Regions from separate parts of the Aquipseudomonas campi genome, predicted to be linked through region 1. Evidence: predicted binding sites of a transcription regulator. Region 1 holds the regulator's gene; each other region holds the start of a gene.

Region 1 (4,712 bases):
AAGCGGCAGTGAGGAATGGCGATGCCGTTGCCGAACCCGGTGGAACCGAGCTTTTCACGGGCAATCAGGCTTTCAAAAATGTCCTGGCCATCGAGGTCGGGCAATTCGCGCGCGACCAGGTTGGCAATCTGTTCCAGAACGCGTTTTTTGCTGCCGCCGGGCACGTTCACCAGGGAACGGCCGGCGGTCAGGATATTTTCAAGTCGGATCATGTGTGGGGGATATCAGCGGGCTGTCGCGCCTTGCAGGCGGTTGAGCTGCTTTTCCTTGTGTTTGATCAGTTGGCGGTCAAGTTTGTCGGCGAGCAGATCGATCGCCGCATACATGTCTTCGTGCTCTGCGTTGGCGACGATTTCACCGCCAGCAATGTGCAGGGTGGCTTCGATTTTCTGCTTGAGTTTCTCGACCTCCATGATCACCTGCACATTGGTGATCTTGTCGAAATGGCGCTCCAGTCGGCTGAGTTTTTCGCCGATGTAGTCGCGCAGGGCGTCGGTCACATCCAGTTGGTGTCCACTGATGTTGACTTGCATACCACTTCTCCTTGTTGCCGTGTGTAAGAGACAGGCTAGCGGGCCTGCCACCGTAACACTTTGGCTTGAGAAGGCTTTTGCAGAACTGTCCTGTGCTTCCCCCTCGGGGCAGGGCGCCTGGCGCGCATGCAGTTTTGCAAAAGCCTTCCCTCAGTGCCGCATCACATCGGTCGCTGGCGCAGGCCTCAGACACTGCGCGCTACATCAACCGCTTGCGTTCGCTCGAAGGCGCTATCCCGAGGGATTCGCGGTATTTGGCGACGGTGCGACGGGCTACCTGAATGCCCTGTTCTTCCAGTAAACCAGCGATCTTGCTGTCACTCAACGGCTTTTTCGCGTTTTCCGCTGCGACCAGTTTTTTGATGATGGCACGGATCGCCGTCGACGAGCATTCGCCACCTTCAGAGGTGCTGACGTGGCTGGAGAAGAAGTATTTCAGCTCGTAAATGCCACGCGGGGTGTGCATGAATTTCTGCGTGGTAACGCGCGAGATGGTCGATTCGTGCATGCCCACCGCTTCGGCGATGTCATGCAGGACCAGCGGTTTCATCGCTTCGTCGCCGTATTCGAGGAAGCCGCGCTGATGCTCGACGATCTGCGTGGCGACCTTCATCAGCGTCTCGTTACGGCTCTGCAGGCTCTTGATGAACCAGCGCGCTTCCTGCAGCTGGTTGCGCATGAAGGTGTTGTCGGCGCTGGAGTCGGCGCGTTTGACGAAGCCGGCGTACTGGGCGTTGACGCGCAGGCGCGGCACCGCTTCCTGATTCAGCTCCACCAGCCAGCGCTCGTTGTGCTTGCGTACCAGGACGTCGGGGATCACGTATTCCGGCTCGCTGGCTTCGATCTGCGAGCCGGGACGTGGATTGAGGCTCTGGATCAGCTCGATGATCTGGCGCAGATCGTCTTCCTTGAGCTTCATACGCCGCATCAGCTGGCTGTAGTCACGGCTGCCAAGCAGGTCGAGGTGGTCGCCGACCAGGCGCTGGGCTTCGCTCAGCCAGGGGGCGCTGGCCGGCAGCTGACGCAGTTGCAGAAGCAGGCATTCGCGCAGGTCACGGGCGCCGACGCCGGCCGGGTCGAAGTTCTGGATGCGGTGTAGCACGGCTTCGACTTCGTCGAGCTCGACGTCCATTTCCGGGTCGAAGGCCTCGACGATTTCCTCGAGCGACTCTTCCAGGTAGCCCTGATTGTTGATGCAGTCGATCAGGGTCACGGCGATCAGGCGGTCGGTGTCCGACATCGGCGCCAGGTTGAGCTGCCACAGCAGGTGGGTCTGCAGGCTTTCGCCGGCCGAGGTGCGGGTGGTGAAGTCCCACTCGTCATCGTCGTTGCTTGGCAGGCTGCTGGCGCTGGTCTGGTAGACGTCTTCCCAGGCGGTGTCGACCGGCAGTTCGTTGGGAATGCGTTCGTTCCACTCGCCGTCCTCGATGGAGTCGGCGGGGGTGCTGTTGGTTTCCTGGTAGGTGTCCTGCTGCTGTTTGGACTGGGCGTTCTGCTCTTCGCCGTCGGCCAGCGGATCGCTGTTGTCGAAGTCTTCGCCTTCTTCCTGGCGTTCCAGCATGGGGTTGGATTCCAGGGCCTCCTGGATTTCCTGTTGCAGGTCCAGGGTGGAAAGCTGGAGTAGACGAATGGCTTGTTGCAGCTGCGGTGTCATCGTCAGCTGCTGGCCCATCTTGAGGACTAGCGAAGGTTTCATGGCAGGAAGCTTTGCACCTTATTTGCCGGCGCGGGTGCGCCATTCACTACAGGGCGCCGGGGCGCCGCCAATAAGCAAATTATATGCCTGAATCTGGCGGCTTTGCCTAGGCTTGACAACATCCATGTAGTGCGGCGGCGCCTGCGTCAGCAGGCTGTTGAAAAACTACCTGCGTTGCCGTGGCGTTGTTGAAAACCGGTTCAGAGTGCTCATTTACTATTCGTAAACTGCGCCTCTTCGCCGCTCTTCGCCTAGCCTAGGCTGCTTCGCCGACGTTTTTCAAAAGCCTGTTACAGGCGGAACTCGTGCCCGAGGTAGACCTCTTTCACCAGCTGGTTGGCCAGGATGCTCTCGGCATCGCCTTCGGCGATCAGTTGGCCGTCATTGACAATGTAGGCGGTCTCGCAGATATCGAGGGTCTCGCGCACGTTGTGGTCGGTGATCAGCACACCAATGCCCTTGGCCTTGAGGTGGTAAATGATCTGCTTGATATCGCCGACCGAGATCGGGTCGACACCGGCGAAGGGTTCATCCAACAGAATGAATTTCGGCTCGGTGGCCAGGGCGCGGGCGATTTCCACGCGGCGGCGCTCGCCACCGGACAGGCTCATGCCGAGGTTGTCGCGGATGTGGTTGATGTGGAACTCCTGCAGCAGGGTCTCCAGCGCGGCGTGGCGGCCTGCGCGGTCGAGGTCCTTGCGGGTTTCCAGGATGGCCATGATGTTGTCGGCCACCGACAGCTTGCGGAAGATCGAGGCTTCCTGCGGCAGGTAGCCGATACCGACGCGCGCGCGGCCGTGCATGGGCTGGTGGCTGACGTCGAGGTTGTCGATCAGCACGCGGCCCTGGTCGGCCTGTACCAGGCCGACGATCATGTAGAAACAGGTGGTCTTGCCGGCGCCGTTGGGGCCGAGCAGGCCGACGATCTGGCCGCTGTCGATGGACAGGCTGACGTCACGGACGACCTGGCGGCCCTTATAGCTCTTGGCCAGGTGCTGGGCTTTGAGGGTCGCCATTACTGCGCTTGCTCCGGCTGGTCGGTTTTCTTGCGCGGCTGGATGACCATGTCGATACGTGGGCGCGGCGTGCTCAGGGCGGTGCCGTTGGCGCGACCGGCGTTGACGATCTGGCGCTGGGTGTCATAGACGATCTTCTCGCCTTCGAAGGTATTGCCTTCCTGAATCACCTTGGCCTGATCGATTAGCACGATGCGCTCGTTGCTGGCGAAGTACTGGATGGTCAGGCCGTAGGCCTTGACGATTTCCTTTTCTGCCGAAGGCTTCTGCTCGTAGTAGGCAGGCTTGCCCACCGAGGTGAAGACTTCGACTTCGCCATTGGCATCCTGGGTGATGGTCACGGTGTCGCCGGTGATCTTCAGGGTGCCCTGAGTGATCACTACGCCGCCGCGGTACACGGCCACGCCTTGCTTGTCGTCCAGCTCGGCGCTGTCGGCTTGCACCCGGATCGGCTGCTCGCGGTCGCTCGGCAGGGCCCAGGAGCTGGCGCTTCCGAGCGCGGCACCGAGGCTGATGAACAATAGGGGGAGTGTTTTAACGAGCCTCATGCTGGCCTCTTACGTTGGACAGCAGGAGGATCCGGCCGTCATTCATGTACGCTTTCATTCCTTGCGCCGTGGTCACCCCATTGGCGGCCTCGATTCTAACGGCTTGCTGGGTTTGCGCATATTCCTTGTCAGGAAATACGGTCATCCGGCTGCTGGTGATCACCGTCGGGCGGCCCTTGGCGTCGGTCCGTGCGACGCGCACGGCATCGATCAGCTCGACTTCCTTGCCCTCTGGCGCGACCTCGCCACGCTCACTCTGCACGTGCCAGGGATAGGCACTGCCGCGATACAGCTGCAGGTCGGGCTTGTTCAGCAGGGTGATGTCGCTGGCCTTGAGGTGCTCCAGCTTGTCGGCGGTCATCTCGTAGTGCAGTTGGCCGTCTTCCTGGTACTGCAGGGTGCGGGCGTTGACCACGTAGAAGTCGATGGCATTGTCGGTTTCAGCTGTCGAAGGCTTGTCCAGAAAGCTTTCCGGACGGATGTTCCAATAGCCGACTGCGCCCAGCAGGGCGGCAATCAGGCTGTAGATCAGAGGTTGTCGCAGTTTGCCGAGCATGCTTGATCCTAGAGGTAGGCGGCTTGGGCGGCGTCGAGGCTGCCCTGGGCGCGCATGATCAGTTCACAGAATTCGCGGGCGGCACCTTCGCCACCGCGCGCCGCGGTGACGCCATGGGCGTGCTGGCGGACAAAGTCGTCGGCGCTGGCCACGGCCATGCCCAGGCCGACCCGACGGATCACCGGCAGGTCTGGCAGGTCATCGCCCAGGTAGGCGACTTGTTCGTAGCTTAGACCGAGCTCGCCGAGCAGTTCGTCCAGCACGACCAGCTTGTCTTCGCGGCCCTGGTACAGGTGCTGGATACCCAGGTTCTGCGCGCGACGCTCGACCACCGGAGTCTTGCGTCCGCTGATGATGGCGGTG
Region 2 (4,712 bases), 490 kb from region 1:
ACGATCAGGTCGCCGCTCGGCTCGATGATGGTGGCATCGGGTTCGGGAATGATGATGCGCAGCAGCTGGTAAACCGGAGCCTTGGGCTCTTCCATGGTCAGTGGCACGGGCGGCGGGGTGTCGCTGCCGCTCATGCTGTTTGAGGGCGCCATCTCGATACGCTGGGCCTGCCCGGACGGTGGCTGGTCGGTGAACACGCGATTGCCGTCGGCGTCGATGTAGGTGTACACCCCGGCCTGCGTGGGCAGGCCGGTACAGCAGAGCAGCAGGCAGAAAAGCAGGCGATACATAGTGTCAGGTTTGCTCGCGTGGCAGGGTTTGATCACGGGGCTGGCTTGGGCTTCGGGGGCTTCGGTGGTGGCGGGCGCAGGGCTGGGCTGCTGGTGTTGACCCGCTGTACGGTGAAGGTCACGGCCGGGCTTTGCTGGATCTGCTGGTCGCCACTCAGCACCTCGACGGCCAGGCTGTGCTCGCCGCGGTCGATGTTGACCAGTTGCAGACGGGTGACATTGCTGGCCTGGCCATACGGCTGGCCGTCCAGCAGCAGGCGCAGTAGATGGCCGGCCTGCAGGCGGGGCTCAATCTGCACGCCGACGGTGAAAGTGCCGTTGTTGGCGCGCAGCGCTTCATCGCTGGGGATGTCGGTGAGTTGCAGCACCTGGTAGGCAGCGCCAGTGGCGGCGGCAGTTTCTTGCGGCTCGACGGCGCCGGGCGGTTGCGACTCGACGGTATTGGTCGGTGGCAGCTCGACGGCTTCCGCAGCCTGGCCTTCCGGTGGCTGGTTGGTGAACACCGTGTTGCCGTTGGCGTCGGTGTACTTGTAGATCTGCGCGGCAGCAGGCAGCGCGATAGCGCAAAGCAGGCAGGCGGTGAGCAGGCGCATCGGTGTACTCCCGGGTGAGCTGTGCCTAAGCCTTGCATCTGTAGGGCTGGCTGGCAAGCACGCGGCTTTGCCAGCGTGTTGCGGCGCAAAAAAAAGGCCTCCCGAAGGAGGCCTTTTCATCACGCGGCTAGCTTAGACGCTGTAGTACAGGTCGTATTCCAGCGGGTGTACGAAGGTGCGTACTTTGATTTCTTCTTCGGATTTCAGCTCGATGTAGGCATCGATGAAGTCGTCGGAGAAAACGCCGCCCTTGGTCAGGAACGCGCGACCTTTATCCAGTTCTTCCAGCGCTTCTTTCAGGCTGCCGCAAACTTGCGGGATGTTGGCAGCTTCTTCCGGCGGCAGGTCGTACAGGTTCTTGTCGGCAGCGTCGCCGGGGTGGATCTTGTTCTGGATACCGTCCAGACCGGCCATCAGCAGTGCTGCGAAGGCCAGGTACGGGTTGGCAGCCGGATCCGGGAAGCGCGCTTCGATGCGGCGGGCTTTCGGGCTGGAAACGTACGGGATACGGATCGAGGCGGAACGGTTGCGCGCCGAGTAGGCCAGCATGACCGGAGCTTCGAAGCCCGGGACCAGACGCTTGTAGGAGTTGGTCGACGGGTTGGTGAAGCCGTTCAGGGCCTTACCGTGCTTGATGATGCCGCCGATGAAGTACAGGGCAGTGTCGGACAGGCCGGCATAGCCTTCGCCAGCGAAGGTGTTCTTGCCTTCTTTACCGATCGACAGGTGCACGTGCATACCCGAACCGTTGTCGCCGTACAGCGGCTTCGGCATGAAGGTAGCGGTTTTGCCATAGGCGTCAGCCACGTTGTGCACGCAGTACTTCAGGGTCTGAACTTCGTCAGCCTTGGCAACCAGGGTGTTGAACTTCACGCCGATTTCGTTCTGACCGGCAGTCGCCACTTCGTGGTGGTGAACTTCGATGACCAGGCCCATTTCTTCCATGGCATTACACATGGCAGTACGGATTTCGTGGTCGTGGTCGCACGGCGGAACCGGGAAGTAACCACCTTTGACGGCCGGGCGGTGGCCCTTGTTGCCGCCTTCGATGTCGGCGTCGGTGTTCCAGGAGCCTTGTTCGGAGTAGATCTTGAACATGGAGCCAGAGATGTCGGACTTGAACTTCACTTCGTCGAAGATGAAGAACTCAGGCTCCGGGCCTACGAATACGGTGTCACCGATACCGGTGGTCTTCAGGTATTCCTCGGCGCGCTTGGCGATGGAGCGCGGGTCGCGGTCGTAGCCTTGCATGGTGCTCGGCTCGATGATGTCGCAGACCAGGATCAGGGTCGGTTCTTCGGTGAACGGGTCCAGTACCGCGGTGTCGTCGACCGGCAGCAGGATCATGTCGGAGGCTTCGATGCCTTTCCAGCCATGGATGGACGAGCCATCGAACATTTTGCCGACTTCGAAAAATTCGTCGTCCAGGGCGTCACGGGCCGGCATGGTCACGTGGTGTTGCTTACCCTTGGTGTCAGTGAAGCGCAGGTCTACCCACTTCACGTCGTGTTCTTTGATCAGTTGAATCGACTTCGACATGCTGTCCTCCAGGTGGATAAGGCTCGAAAGGTGAGCCCTCAAAAGTTCGGTGAAGCCCGGCGGGATAGTCCGTCATGGCAACCTGCCTCACAAGGGAGCAAATTGCGTGCCAGTGCCCCGGAATGGGTGTGCGGCCCATAACTCAGGGTTTTCGCGGGTTGTGGCGATTATTTATACAGCTGCGCGCACCATTTTGGGTCTTTAAATAATTAGTGCGCACCATTTTAGGTCTTTGGCAAACTACCTTATTGTTTTTGGTTAAACCTTGAGCAATTTCCGCTATAATCCGCGCCCCTCTTTTTTGGTTGCCTGGCGTACGCGCTGTCCCATGAAACTCATCGTCAAACCCTTCGCGGAAATCACTATCAAGAGCCGGCCGGTGCGCAAGCAGTTCATCCGCCAGCTGGCGAAGAACATCCGCACGGTGCTGCGTGACCTGGACCCCCAGCTGGAGGTGCAGGGCGAGTGGGACAACCTCGACCTGATCAGCCAGGTGCGCGAGCCGAAGCTTCAGGCGCAGATGTTCGAGCGTCTGCGCAACACCCCCGGCATCGCCCACTTTCTCGAAGTGCACGAATACCCCTACGTCGATTTCGATGACACTTTCGAGAAATGCCGCGCGCATTTTGGTGCCCAGCTGCCCGGCAAGATCTTCGCTGTGCGTTGCAAGCGTGCCGGCAACACCCACGACTTCAGCTCGATGGAGCTGGCCAGCCACGTTGGCAGTCGCCTGCGTATCGAGTGCGGTGCCGCTGGCATCGACCTCAAGCAGCCCGAGGCCGAAGTGCGCTTCGAGGTGCGCTACGAGCGCCTGCTGATCATCCATGCCCAGCACGAAGGCCTGGGCGGCTATCCGCTGGGCTCCATCGAGCAGACCCTGGTGCTGATGTCCGGCGGCTTCGATTCCACCGTCGCCGCCTACCAGATGATGCGCCGCGGCCTGCTCAGCCACTTCTGCTTCTTCAACCTCGGCGGCCGCGCCCACGAGCTGGGTGTGATGGAAGTGGCCCACTATCTGTGGCAGAAGTACGGCAGCTCGCACCGCGTACTGTTTATCAGTGTGCCGTTCGAGGAGGTGGTCGGCGAGATACTCGGCAAGGTCGACAACAGCCAGATGGGCGTGATCCTCAAGCGCATGATGCTGCGCGCGGCCAGCCGTATCGCGGCGGAGCTGAACATCGATGCGCTGGTCACCGGCGAGGCGATCAGCCAGGTGTCCAGCCAGACCCTGCCTAACCTCTCGGTGATCGACTCGGCCACCGACATGCTGGTGCTGCGGCCGCTGATCGCCGCGCACAAGCAGGACATCATCGACACCGCCACGGCCATCGGCACCGCCGAGTTCGCCAAGAACATGCCCGAGTACTGCGGGGTGATATCGGTCAACCCGACCACCCGGGCCAAGCCGGGGCGCATCGAACATGAAGAAACCCACTTCGACATGGCCATCCTCGAACGCGCCCTGGAGCGCGCTACGCGGATCACCGTCGATCGGGTGATCGACGAGCTGGGTCAGGACCTGCAGATCGAGGAAGTGGCCGAGGTGCTGGCCGGGCAGATCGTCCTCGATATCCGCCATCCGGATGCCGCCGAAGACGAGCCGCTTACGCTTCCCGGCATCGAGGTGCAAACCCTGCCGTTCTACGCGTTGAACAATCGCTTCAAGGGTCTGGATGAAACACGCCAGTACCTGCTGTATTGCGACAAGGGCGTGATGAGTCGCCTGCATGCCCACCATCTACTGAGCGAGGGGCATGCCAATGTTCGCGTCTATCGCCCGCATTAAGCGCGCGGGCCTGCTGGGCGGCAGCATCCGTCATCGCCCTCCCGACCGGCCGCGCATTCACCCGCTATTCATCCAGGCTGCGTAAACTGCGCCGCCAACGACTTCAGAATCATCAATCGAGACGACATCCGTGATCGAAAATCTCCGCAATATCGCCATCATCGCCCACGTCGACCATGGCAAAACCACCCTGGTAGACAAACTGCTGCGCCTGTCCGGCACCCTCGACCGCAAAGAGCTGGAATCCGAGCGCGTGATGGACTCCAACGACCAGGAAAAAGAGCGTGGCATCACCATTCTGGCGAAGAACACCGCCCTGAAATGGAACGGCTACGACATCAACATCGTTGACACCCCCGGCCACGCCGACTTCGGCGGTGAAGTAGAGCGCGTGATGTCGATGGTTGACTCCGTACTGCTGGTGGTCGACGCCCAGGACGGCCCGATGCCGCAAACCCGTTTCGTGACCCAGAAGGCCTTCAAGGCCGGCCTGCGTCCGATCGT
Region 3 (4,712 bases), 1.1 Mb from region 1:
GCCGTTCCTGATCGTGCTGCTGATTGCCTCCATCATCGGCCCCATCGCCCTGGGCGGCTGGCTGTTCTCCATCGAAGCGCTGCAACCCAAGGCCAGCCGGATGAATCCCTGGGAAGGGCTCAAGCGCATGTTCTCGACCAAGGCGCTGGTCGAGCTGCTCAAGGCCCTGGCCAAATTCGTGATCATCCTGCTGGTGGGCCTGGCCGTGCTCTCGGCGGATCAGGACGATCTGTTGGCGCTGGCCAATGAACCGGTCGAATCGGCCATCCTGCATGGCGCCCTGATCGTCGGCCAGAGCACCCTGTGGCTGGCCTGTGGCTTGATTCTGATTGCCGCCGTGGATGTGCCGTTCCAGCTCTGGGATGCCAAGCAGAAGCTGATGATGACCAAGCAGGAAGTGCGCGACGAGTACAAGGACAGCGAGGGCAAGCCCGAGGTCAAGTCGAAGATCCGCCAGTTGCAGCGGCAGATGGCCGAGCGGCGGATGATGCAGCAGGTGCCGGAGGCCGACGTGGTGATCACCAACCCGACGCACTTCGCCGTGGCCCTCAAGTACGACCCGGCCAAGGGCAATGCGCCGGTGCTGCTGGCCAAGGGTGGCGACTTCCTGGCGCTGAAGATTCGCGAGATCGCCCAGGAGCACAAGGTCACCCTGCTGGAATCACCCGCCCTGGCGCGGGCGGTGTACTTCTCCACCGAAATCGATCACGAAATTCCCGCCGGCCTCTACCTGGCCGTGGCCCAGGTGCTGGCCTACGTCTACCAACTGAAGCAGTTCCGCGCTGGCAAGGGCAAGCGCCCGAGCCCGTTGAACAACCTGCCGATCCCGCCGGATCTGCGCCGCGACGAGTAGTGCGCTGTACGTTCGTCGCCTGCCTTTGACAGCTCTGCCGTGCGACCTACACCTGCTAGTAGGTCGGTGGCCTTGCCGTTGCCGTGGTACTGAACCTGAACGGAGTCAGACCAACTGTATCGGAGAGCCTCATGGCCAGAATTGCCCTCACCAGCGCCCTGCGCGGCGAATACGAACACCTCTTCAATAGCTGCCAGATCCGCCCGGCCAAGGCCGGCGAGGTCGAAGCCCTGATCGACAAGCTGAATGGCAACCGCCCGCGCTACCAGCAGGTAGGCCAGGCGCTGGGCATTCCCTGGGGCTTCATCGCGGTGGTGCACAACATGGAAAGCGGGCAAAGCTTCAGCGGTCACCTGCACAACGGCGATCCCCTGACGGCGCGTACCGTGCAGGTACCCGCCGGGCGGCCAAAGACCGGCAATCCACCGTTCCCCTGGGAAGAGAGCGCCGAAGATGCCTTGCTGCTGAAGAAGCTGGGCGCTATGACCGACTGGAGTCTGGCCGGCACGCTCTACCAGTTGGAGTTGTACAACGGCTTCGGCTATCGCCTGCACCACCCGCATGTGCTGACGCCTTATCTGTGGAGCTATTGCAACCACTACAGCAGCGGTAAATACGTGGCGGATGGGACTTGGTCCGACAGCGCGGTTTCCAAGCAATGTGGCGCCGCTGTGTTGCTGCGGCGCATGGCCGAGCGCGGCCTGGTCGAGTTCGCCGATCAGCCCAAACCAGAGGCGGCAACCGGGCCGTTGGTGGTGGCCTACTCGATGAGTGCCTGCGCCGATCCACTCGAGACGCGGCGGGTCGAGGCGCTACAGGGTTGGCTGAATACCTTCCCGGGGATCTTCGTCAAGGTCGACGGCATTCCCGGCAAGCGCACCTCTGAGGCTTACCAACGGGTGACCGGTGGCTACCTGCCGGGCGATCCACGGGTGCGTCAGCGCATTGCCGCCTAGCCCCTGAGCCGCCCAGCAGCCCGCAGGGCGGCCCATGCTCTGCGGGCGCTGCAGGCTCGTCGAGCAAGTTGGAATGCTTCTTGCCATAACTCCAGCACGGCGCGCTTTCGCGTCAAAAGATTGAATAGGCTGGGGAAAACAAGTGGCAGTGGATCGCGCGCAAATCATCGGTGACGTACGCACCAACCTGTCGGGGTTACGCCACGGCAACCTGGGCATCCCGCTGATGCTGCTGGTCATGCTCGCCATGGTCATGCTGCCGATCCCGCCATTCCTGCTCGACGTGCTGTTCACCTTCAGTATCGCGCTGTCCATCGTGGTCCTGCTGGTGGCGATCTATTCCCTGCGCCCGCTGGATTTCGCCGTATTCCCGACGGTGCTGCTGGCCGCGACGCTGCTGCGTCTGGCGCTGAACGTGGCGTCCACGCGGGTGGTGTTGCTGCACGGTCAGGACGGTCACGATGCCGCCGGTAAGGTGATTCAGGCCTTTGGTGAGGTGGTGATCGGCGGTAACTACGTGGTCGGTGCGGTGGTGTTCGCCATCCTCATGATCATCAACTTCGTGGTGGTCACCAAGGGTGCCGGGCGTATTTCCGAGGTGAGCGCGCGCTTCACCCTGGATGCCATGCCTGGCAAACAGATGGCCATCGACGCCGACCTCAACTCCGGCCTGATCGACCAGCCGGAAGCCAAGCGCCGGCGTACCGAAGTGTCCCAGGAAGCCGACTTCTATGGCTCGATGGACGGTGCCAGCAAGTTCGTCCGCGGCGACGCCATTGCCGGTCTGCTGATTCTGTTCATCAACCTGATCGGCGGCGTCGCCATCGGCATGTTCCAGCACGATCTGTCCTTCGGCGATGCAGGGCGCATCTACACCTTGCTGACCATCGGTGACGGCCTGGTGGCGCAGATTCCCTCGCTGTTGCTGTCCACTGCGGCGGCGATCATGGTCACCCGCGTGTCGACCTCGGAAGACATGGGCGCCCAGGTAAGCCGGCAGATGTTCGCTTCGCCACGCGCACTGGCGGTTGCCGCGGCCATCATGATCGCCATGGGCCTGGTGCCGGGCATGCCGCATTTCTCCTTCATCAGCCTCGGCCTGGTGGCCGCTGGCGCTGCCTACTGGATCGCCAACAAGCAGCGCAAGGGCAAGGAAGAAGAGGTCAAGGAAGTCCAGCGCCAGCAGGAACTGCTGCCGGCGCAGCGCTCCCCGGAGGTCAAGGAGCTGGGCTGGGATGATGTCACCCCGGTGGACATGGTCGGCCTGGAGGTGGGTTATCGTCTGATCCCGCTGGTCGATCGGGCCCAGGGCGGGCAGCTGCTGGCGCGGATCAAGGGGGTGCGCAAGAAGCTCTCCCAGGAGATGGGCTTTCTGATGCCCTCGGTGCATATCCGCGACAACCTCGACCTGCTGCCGAATGCCTACCGTTTGACCCTGATGGGCGTCAGCGTGGCCGAAGCCGAGGTGTACCCGGAACGCGAACTGGCGATCAACCCGGGGCAGGTGTTCGGCACCCTCAACGGCATTGCCGCCAAGGACCCGGCGTTCGGCCTGGAGGCGGTGTGGATCGACCCGACCCAGCGCGACCAGGCGCAATCGCTTGGCTACACGGTGGTCGACGCCAGTACCGTAGTCGCCACGCACCTCAACCAGGTGCTGCACAAGCACGCCCACGAACTGCTCGGTCATGAGGAAGTGCAGCAGCTGCTGCAGCTGCTGGCCAAGAGCTCGCCGAAGTTGGCCGAAGAGCTGGTGCCGGGCCTGGTGTCGCTGTCGACCCTGCTTAAAGTGTTGCAGGCTTTGCTGCAGGAGCAGGTGCCGGTACGCGACATTCGCACCATCGCCGAAGCCATCGCCAATGTGGCGCCAAAGAGTCAAGATCCCGCCGCGATGGTCGTCGCGGTGCGTGTCGCGCTGGCTCGTGCAATCGTGCAAAGCGTTGTGGGACTAGAGCCCGAGCTGCCTGTGATCACTCTGGAACCCAGGTTGGAACAGATATTGCTCAATAGCCTGCAGAAGGCCGGTCAGGGCTCCGAGGATGGCATCCTCCTCGAACCTGGCATGGCCGAAAAGCTGCAACGCTCCCTGGTGGAAGCGGCGCAGCGCCAGGAAATGCTCGGCAAACCGGTGATCCTGCTGGTAGCCGGCCCGGTTCGGGCGATGCTCTCGCGTTTTGCGCGGCTCGCGGTACCCAGCATGCATGTCCTGGCTTATCAGGAAATACCGGATAACAAGCAGGTCACGATCGTTGCCACGGTCGGCCAGAACTGAGGGTTCTAAGCCATGCAAGTCAAACGCTTCTTCGCCGCCGATATGCGTCAAGCCATGAAACTGGTGCGCGATGAGCTGGGCGCCGACGCTGCCATCATCGGCAACCGTCGGGTGGCCGGCGGTGTCGAGCTGACTGCCGCGCTGGACTATCAGCTGCCGGCCGAGCCGGTGCGCCAGCCCAACCCGGCGCTGGAAGCCGAGCTGCGCAAGACCCAGGCGAAGATCGCCACTGCCCAGGCCGACCTGAGCAGCCGGGCGAGTGCCGATGAGCGCAAGGATCGCCAGCTGTTCGCCAACGAATCGATCATTGCCCCGGAGCTGCCGGCCTCGATGGTCAAACCGCAGCGCCCGGCAGCCCCGCAGGCGGCCCCCGTGGCTGCTCGCCCGAGCGCCGACCAGGGCGCCATCGATGCCATGCGCTTTGAGCTGCATGGCCTGCGTGAACTGATCGAAGTGCAGCTGGGCTCGATTGCCTGGGGCCAGCTGCAGACCCGCAAGCCGCAACAGGCCAATCTGTGGCGTCGCCTGCAGCGCATGGGCCTGTCCGCTGAGCTGTCCAAGGCGCTGCTGGAACGTGTCGGCAAGGTGGCCGAACCGCGCCAGGCCTGGCGCATGCTGCTGGCGCATCTGG
Region 4 (4,712 bases), 2.2 Mb from region 1:
AGGTGAAAATGCTGCTGGCACCTTCCCAGCTGGTAATCGGACTGCTCATGGCATTTCTCCCAGGTAGAGCGCGCGGGGCGGTGCCGCCGCGCGACAGTTTTCAGTTTCAGGCGGGTTTGGCTGCGCCGACAGCGACTTCGCTGGCAACAGGCGCGCTGGTGACGGTGATGCTGGCGCCGGTCAGCGCCCACTCCGGGTAGGCCTTGGCCGGCACTTCGACCAGGTCCAGGCCGCGTACTTCGGCATGCGCCGGGACGCGCAGGACACCCAGTTTCTTCAGCAGCAGGGAGATCAGATAGCCGGGGATGAAGCCCAGCAGGGCCAGCACCACGGCACCGCCGGCCTGGCCGAGGAAGTTCACCGGCGGTACGCCTTCACCCATGTTCGGGTAGCCGGCGATGAAGATGCCGCTGATCACGATGCCGGCGAAACCGCCGAAGCCGTGTACCGCGAAGGCGCCCACGGCGTCATCGATGCCACGCTTGACCAGGAACTTCTGCACCAGCGGCGCGGCAGCCGCCACGCCCATGCCGATCACGTAGGCGAGCGGCGGGTAGTAGACGTCCAGGCCAGGGGCCACGGAGATGATGCCGATCAGGCCGCCGGACATCATCCAGAACGGTTCGCGGGTGGTCAGGTAGGCACCGATCAGGCCGCCGGCAAAACCCATCAGGGTGTTGAAGGCGAAGGCGGAGAGGGTGGTCGGCTGACCGTAGATGTTGGTCCACTGGCCGCCGATGTTGTAGATGATGCAGCCGCCGAGGAAGCCGAAGAAACCGACGATCACCAGCATCAGGCCGATCACGCTCATCGGCATGCTGTGGCCGACGATTTCGTTGGCGCTGCCATCGGCATTGAAGCGACCGATACGGGCACCGACGTTGATCAGTACGCCGAGGGTGAAGAAACCGGCGATGGTGTGCACGCAACCGGCCGCGCCGACGTCATGGAAGCCCCACTCGGTGGTCAGCCAGCCAGCCGGGTGCCAGCTCCAGGCTGCGCCGAGAATCCACACGCCGGAGCCGAGGATGATGGCGAGGATGATGAAGGCGCTCATGCGGGTGCGTTCGATCAGCGCGCCGGACATGATCGAGGCCGTGGTGGCGGCGAACAGGGCGAAGGCGGCCCAGAAGATGCCGGTGGCGTTGTCCTTGATGTTCGGCCCCATGCTGCCGCTCCACGGCAGGCTGGCGGCGGCGCCTTCCAGATTCGGCACGATGCCGGTGGCGAAGCCGTTGTAGATCCACCAACCGAAGAAGAAAAAGGTCGGCACGATGAAGGCGAAGGCGAGGATGTTCTTCACCCCGGCGGTCAGGGCGTTTTTCAGGCGCGAGGCGCCGATTTCGTAGGACAGGAAGCCGGCGTGGATGACGACCATCAGGGCGATACACCACCAATAGAAGATTTCCATATTGATGGTCTCGGACATCCGGAGGAGCTGGTGCAGCTCTTCCAGGGTTGGGGTTGCCTGTTCCATGTGCTGAATCCTCGCTGCAATTTTTAGAAGTAGGTTCTGTTCGGCAGATCGAGAGATGGGGCGTAGCCAAGCGGTTCGTATAGTTATCGTGAGTTATCAAGAAGCGCCTTTGGCGAAAGAGCAAGGCGTGTGCCACCTGTCTTGGAAGGCTCTAGAACGGTACTTTCACGATTATTTTGGCGAGTTGGCGAGAAATTCGCCCCGTTTCTGTTCAGCACCGGCGGTGCACGCCAGATATTGGGTCGGATAGCTGTTCGTTTGCCGAAAGGGGGCGAGGAGGGGCGCTGCAATGCGTTGGGGTGTGCCGTTGCGGTGATTTGGTGGCGCTCTTGCGTGGGCTGGATGCGTGCTTTGCATGCTCCAGTGGCCTGTGCTGGATTCAGCAAGGGGCGTTGGGCGGGGCGGCGTCGACAGTCCTGCGGCTAGTCGCAGGAACAGAGCAGGTTGGGGCGGTCAGTGATCGGCTATTTGCACAGCACGATCATGGTACGACTGGAGAACCCGGCCGGGTTGAGGCCGAAGACGAAATCCGCGGGATCATCCTCGCCGCTCTCACTGCCGGCTTTGGCCATGACCTTGTAGCCCTTGCTGCCGCAGGCGATGGTGGCCTTCTTCTCGCACTGCTCCCAGCTGGAGGTCAGTCCGGAGCAATTGATATGCAGGCCTTTTCGGCCCTTCTTCTCATACGTCTTGGCAGTTGCAGAGCAGCCGGCAAGCGCCAGCACAACGATTAGCAGCACAAGCCTGTTCATGAGGGTCCCCGGTTGGCTTGTCTGTTTCTGGCGTGCCGTGGCCCGCCATCCCCTGTTGCAATGGTTCAGCCGTGGCGCAGTTCGTTGTGTGTAGTGACTGCGTTGCACCCTGGTCGGCCAGGTCAGCTAAACGATTGAGAAATATCACAAAGCCGGGGGAACTGGCGAGATAAAAAAGGTGTCGGGCGCTTACGCTGGGGGCGGCTTGTCAGCGCTTGCCCCGGCAAGTGGGCGAACGGGGCTTGGCCGTACTGCGTTCGCTCAGTCCGGGGCGGGCCACCAGCCCTGTTCGTCAGGTGACAAAAAAAGTCAGTTTAGGGCGTAGTGCTGGTTTCGGTGGCGGCAGTATTTCTTCGCGAGCCCGCATTCTGCGGGGTTGCAGCGCTGGCATGCTTCTGGCTATCTATCAGGTACTTGCTGGCAGACTGCCAGTAACTTCTGGCTGCTCAGGGAAATCGGATGTCATGAACAGTGCTGAACCTAAAGTGATTCATCTGCGCGAGCGCGATGCGGAAGGGGCATTGGAGCGCCTGAACCGTATCACCGGCTTGCGCTTTGCGCGCTGGCCACAGTCGCTGGCGCCCTTGGCCCGCAAGGTCGCTGCCGAGGAGGCAGCAGGCCAGGAGCTCGAAGCCGTCGAGCGCAATGTGGAGAGTGCCTGATCCGGCAAATGAAAACCCCGCGTCTGGGCGCGGGGTCGGTGTTGGCAGCTAGGGCGAATCAGGCTGTGGCTTGGCGGGTATCGCTGTTGAGCAGTTCAACCGCCTGCACGAACAGTTCTTCGACCACCAGGGTCTTGGCCGTTACGGCAGAACGCAGGCGTACCTGCATGTTCTCGATCTTCTGTTTTACCGGCAGACGGGCCACGCCGGACAGCATGACCTTGTTGTGCACATTGACCTTGCCATGGTCTACCGCGACCTCGCGCTGCTGGCCGCCATCATGGTAGCTGACGATCAGTGATACCGGCAGGTTGGCCAGCCCTGGCAGTTGCAGCCACACGGCTACGTTGAACTCTGCCACGCGGCCTTCGTACGGGGTGACACTGGTACGGGCGCAATTGACGATGCTGGAAGGTACTGGGCCGATCAGCTTGTCGTGGGCTTGGGACATTAGGCGGGCTCCGCTTTGCTCTTCTAGGTGTTGGAGTGGAGCGATTATAGGGGCGGGCGGAACCGTGAAACTGTGCGCTCTGGCGCCGATGGCTGTGACCTTGCTCGCAGTTTCAGGCCAGGCGCAGCGGGTGGCGCACCACTGACGGGGTAGTCAGGTTCGCTGCCGGCAATTGCACCACGGCCTGGTTGTTTACATTGGCCAGCTGCAGCCAGAGATTTTCTCCTTCAACGAACTGACCGCCCGGCAGCCACAGGCCGTGGTGCCAGCCATTGCCGGGAGCCGGGGTGCTTTGCAGGACGCCGGGGTGGGTTTGCGCGCTGGGCGTACGGCGTAGCCAGACTGGGCGCGGCAGCCCCTTCAGGTAACGCAGCCCCAGGTGCAGGCCTTCGCTGTTGAGATGGCGCCAGCGCACCACTGCCAGGCTGGGCGTGCCCTTGCTGGCGAGTACCAGCACCAGTTGGCCGACGGGCAGCTGTCCACCCTGGTCGGCATTGCAGTGCAAGCGCGCACCGCCCGGACTGGCGTCGAGCATCTGTGCGGGGCAGGCCTGAGGGCGCTTTTCCAGTAGTTGCGCATGAATGTTGAGCAGGCCGATGACCAGGCTGCAGTCGGCACTGAAGTCAGCGCGCGGGTGGCGTCGCTGTTGGCGGCCGAGCCAGTGTTGCTGGACCCGCTCGAGCAGCTCACGCTCGGCTGTAGTCTGCAGTGGTGCCGGTTCGTGCAGGGCCACCAGCAATGCGCCCAGCTCAAGGCGGCGCAGGTTGCGCGGATCGCTGTCCTGCGGCTGCTCCAGCGCCAGGCAGGGTTGCGCCAGGCTCAGGTCGACAATGGTTGCCTCGCTGTCCTCGTCATCTTCCCAGGGCTGCAGGCTGGCGAGGCCAGCCAGGGGTGTCAGCGCGCCGAACAGGATGGGGCATTCACCTTCGGCCAGGTGGAAGGGGTTGCTCATGGCCAGCAGCAGGGTCTGCTGATAGAGACCGCGCAGCGTGGCGGCGGGTGTCGGCTGGAAGGCGGCGGCGACATGTTCGTCGAGGCAGTTCTGATGTTCCCCGATCCAGTACAGCAGGTGGCTGTCACGCCACAGTCCTTCTGGTGGCTCCTGATACAGCTGGTAATGGCGCATCAGAGTCTGGGCAATGAAGTGCTCCGCCATGTACAGGCACCAGGCCAGGTGCGGGCGCGAAGGGTGGCGTCCCTGGAGTATCTGCAGCAGCAGGCGTTTGAAACCTATCGCCAGCTCGCTGCACAGGCGCACGAACAATGCCGACGGTGCGGTACTGCCGGCAAAGAGCGCGGCATAGTGACGGTATTCTTCGCTGAAGCTTTGCAGGGCGCGCTGCCTTTCAAGTAAGGTCATGGCGCTGCGA

Evidence for each region. The regulator sigma-54, encoded in region 1, starts transcription at its own class of promoters, with help from an activator protein. The targets are predictions, from matches to a motif close to ANTGGCATNNANNTTGCTNT.
Region 2: a site for sigma-54 is predicted at 2,517-2,536, ahead of glnA (glutamate--ammonia ligase). Genes of this name have one in related genera too.
Region 3: a site for sigma-54 is predicted at 1,877-1,896, ahead of flhA (flagellar biosynthesis protein FlhA). Genes of this name have one in related genera too.
Region 4: a site for sigma-54 is predicted at 1,595-1,614, ahead of HNE05_RS14420 (ammonium transporter). Genes of this name have one in related genera too.

Annotation. Positions count from the first base shown of each region.
Region 1 covers NZ_CP053697.2:920,715-925,426, forward strand. The annotation lists gene ptsN (PTS IIA-like nitrogen regulatory protein PtsN) at 1-212, opposite strand, end outside; gene hpf (ribosome hibernation-promoting factor, HPF/YfiA family) at 225-533, opposite strand; gene HNE05_RS04145 (RNA polymerase factor sigma-54) at 733-2,229, opposite strand; gene lptB (LPS export ABC transporter ATP-binding protein) at 2,520-3,245, opposite strand; gene lptA (lipopolysaccharide transport periplasmic protein LptA) at 3,245-3,793, opposite strand; gene lptC (LPS export ABC transporter periplasmic protein LptC) at 3,780-4,349, opposite strand; gene HNE05_RS04165 (KdsC family phosphatase) at 4,358-4,712, opposite strand, start outside.
Region 2 covers NZ_CP053697.2:428,017-432,728, forward strand. The annotation lists gene HNE05_RS01860 (DUF4124 domain-containing protein) at 1-290, opposite strand, end outside; gene HNE05_RS01865 (DUF4124 domain-containing protein) at 323-883, opposite strand; gene glnA (glutamate--ammonia ligase) at 1,016-2,422, opposite strand; gene thiI (tRNA uracil 4-sulfurtransferase ThiI) at 2,751-4,208, shown strand; gene typA (translational GTPase TypA) at 4,339-4,712, shown strand, end outside.
Region 3 covers NZ_CP053697.2:1,984,361-1,989,072, forward strand. The annotation lists gene flhB (flagellar biosynthesis protein FlhB) at 1-853, shown strand, start outside; gene HNE05_RS09185 (hypothetical protein) at 985-1,809, shown strand; gene flhA (flagellar biosynthesis protein FlhA) at 1,958-4,081, shown strand; gene flhF (flagellar biosynthesis GTPase FlhF) at 4,094-4,712, shown strand, end outside.
Region 4 covers NZ_CP053697.2:3,102,817-3,107,528, reverse strand. The annotation lists gene HNE05_RS14425 (hypothetical protein) at 1-49, opposite strand, end outside; gene HNE05_RS14420 (ammonium transporter) at 107-1,477, opposite strand; gene HNE05_RS14415 (hypothetical protein) at 1,942-2,229, opposite strand; gene HNE05_RS14410 (hypothetical protein) at 2,694-2,891, shown strand; gene HNE05_RS14405 (hypothetical protein) at 2,950-3,342, opposite strand; gene HNE05_RS14400 (PilZ domain-containing protein) at 3,455-4,712, opposite strand, start outside.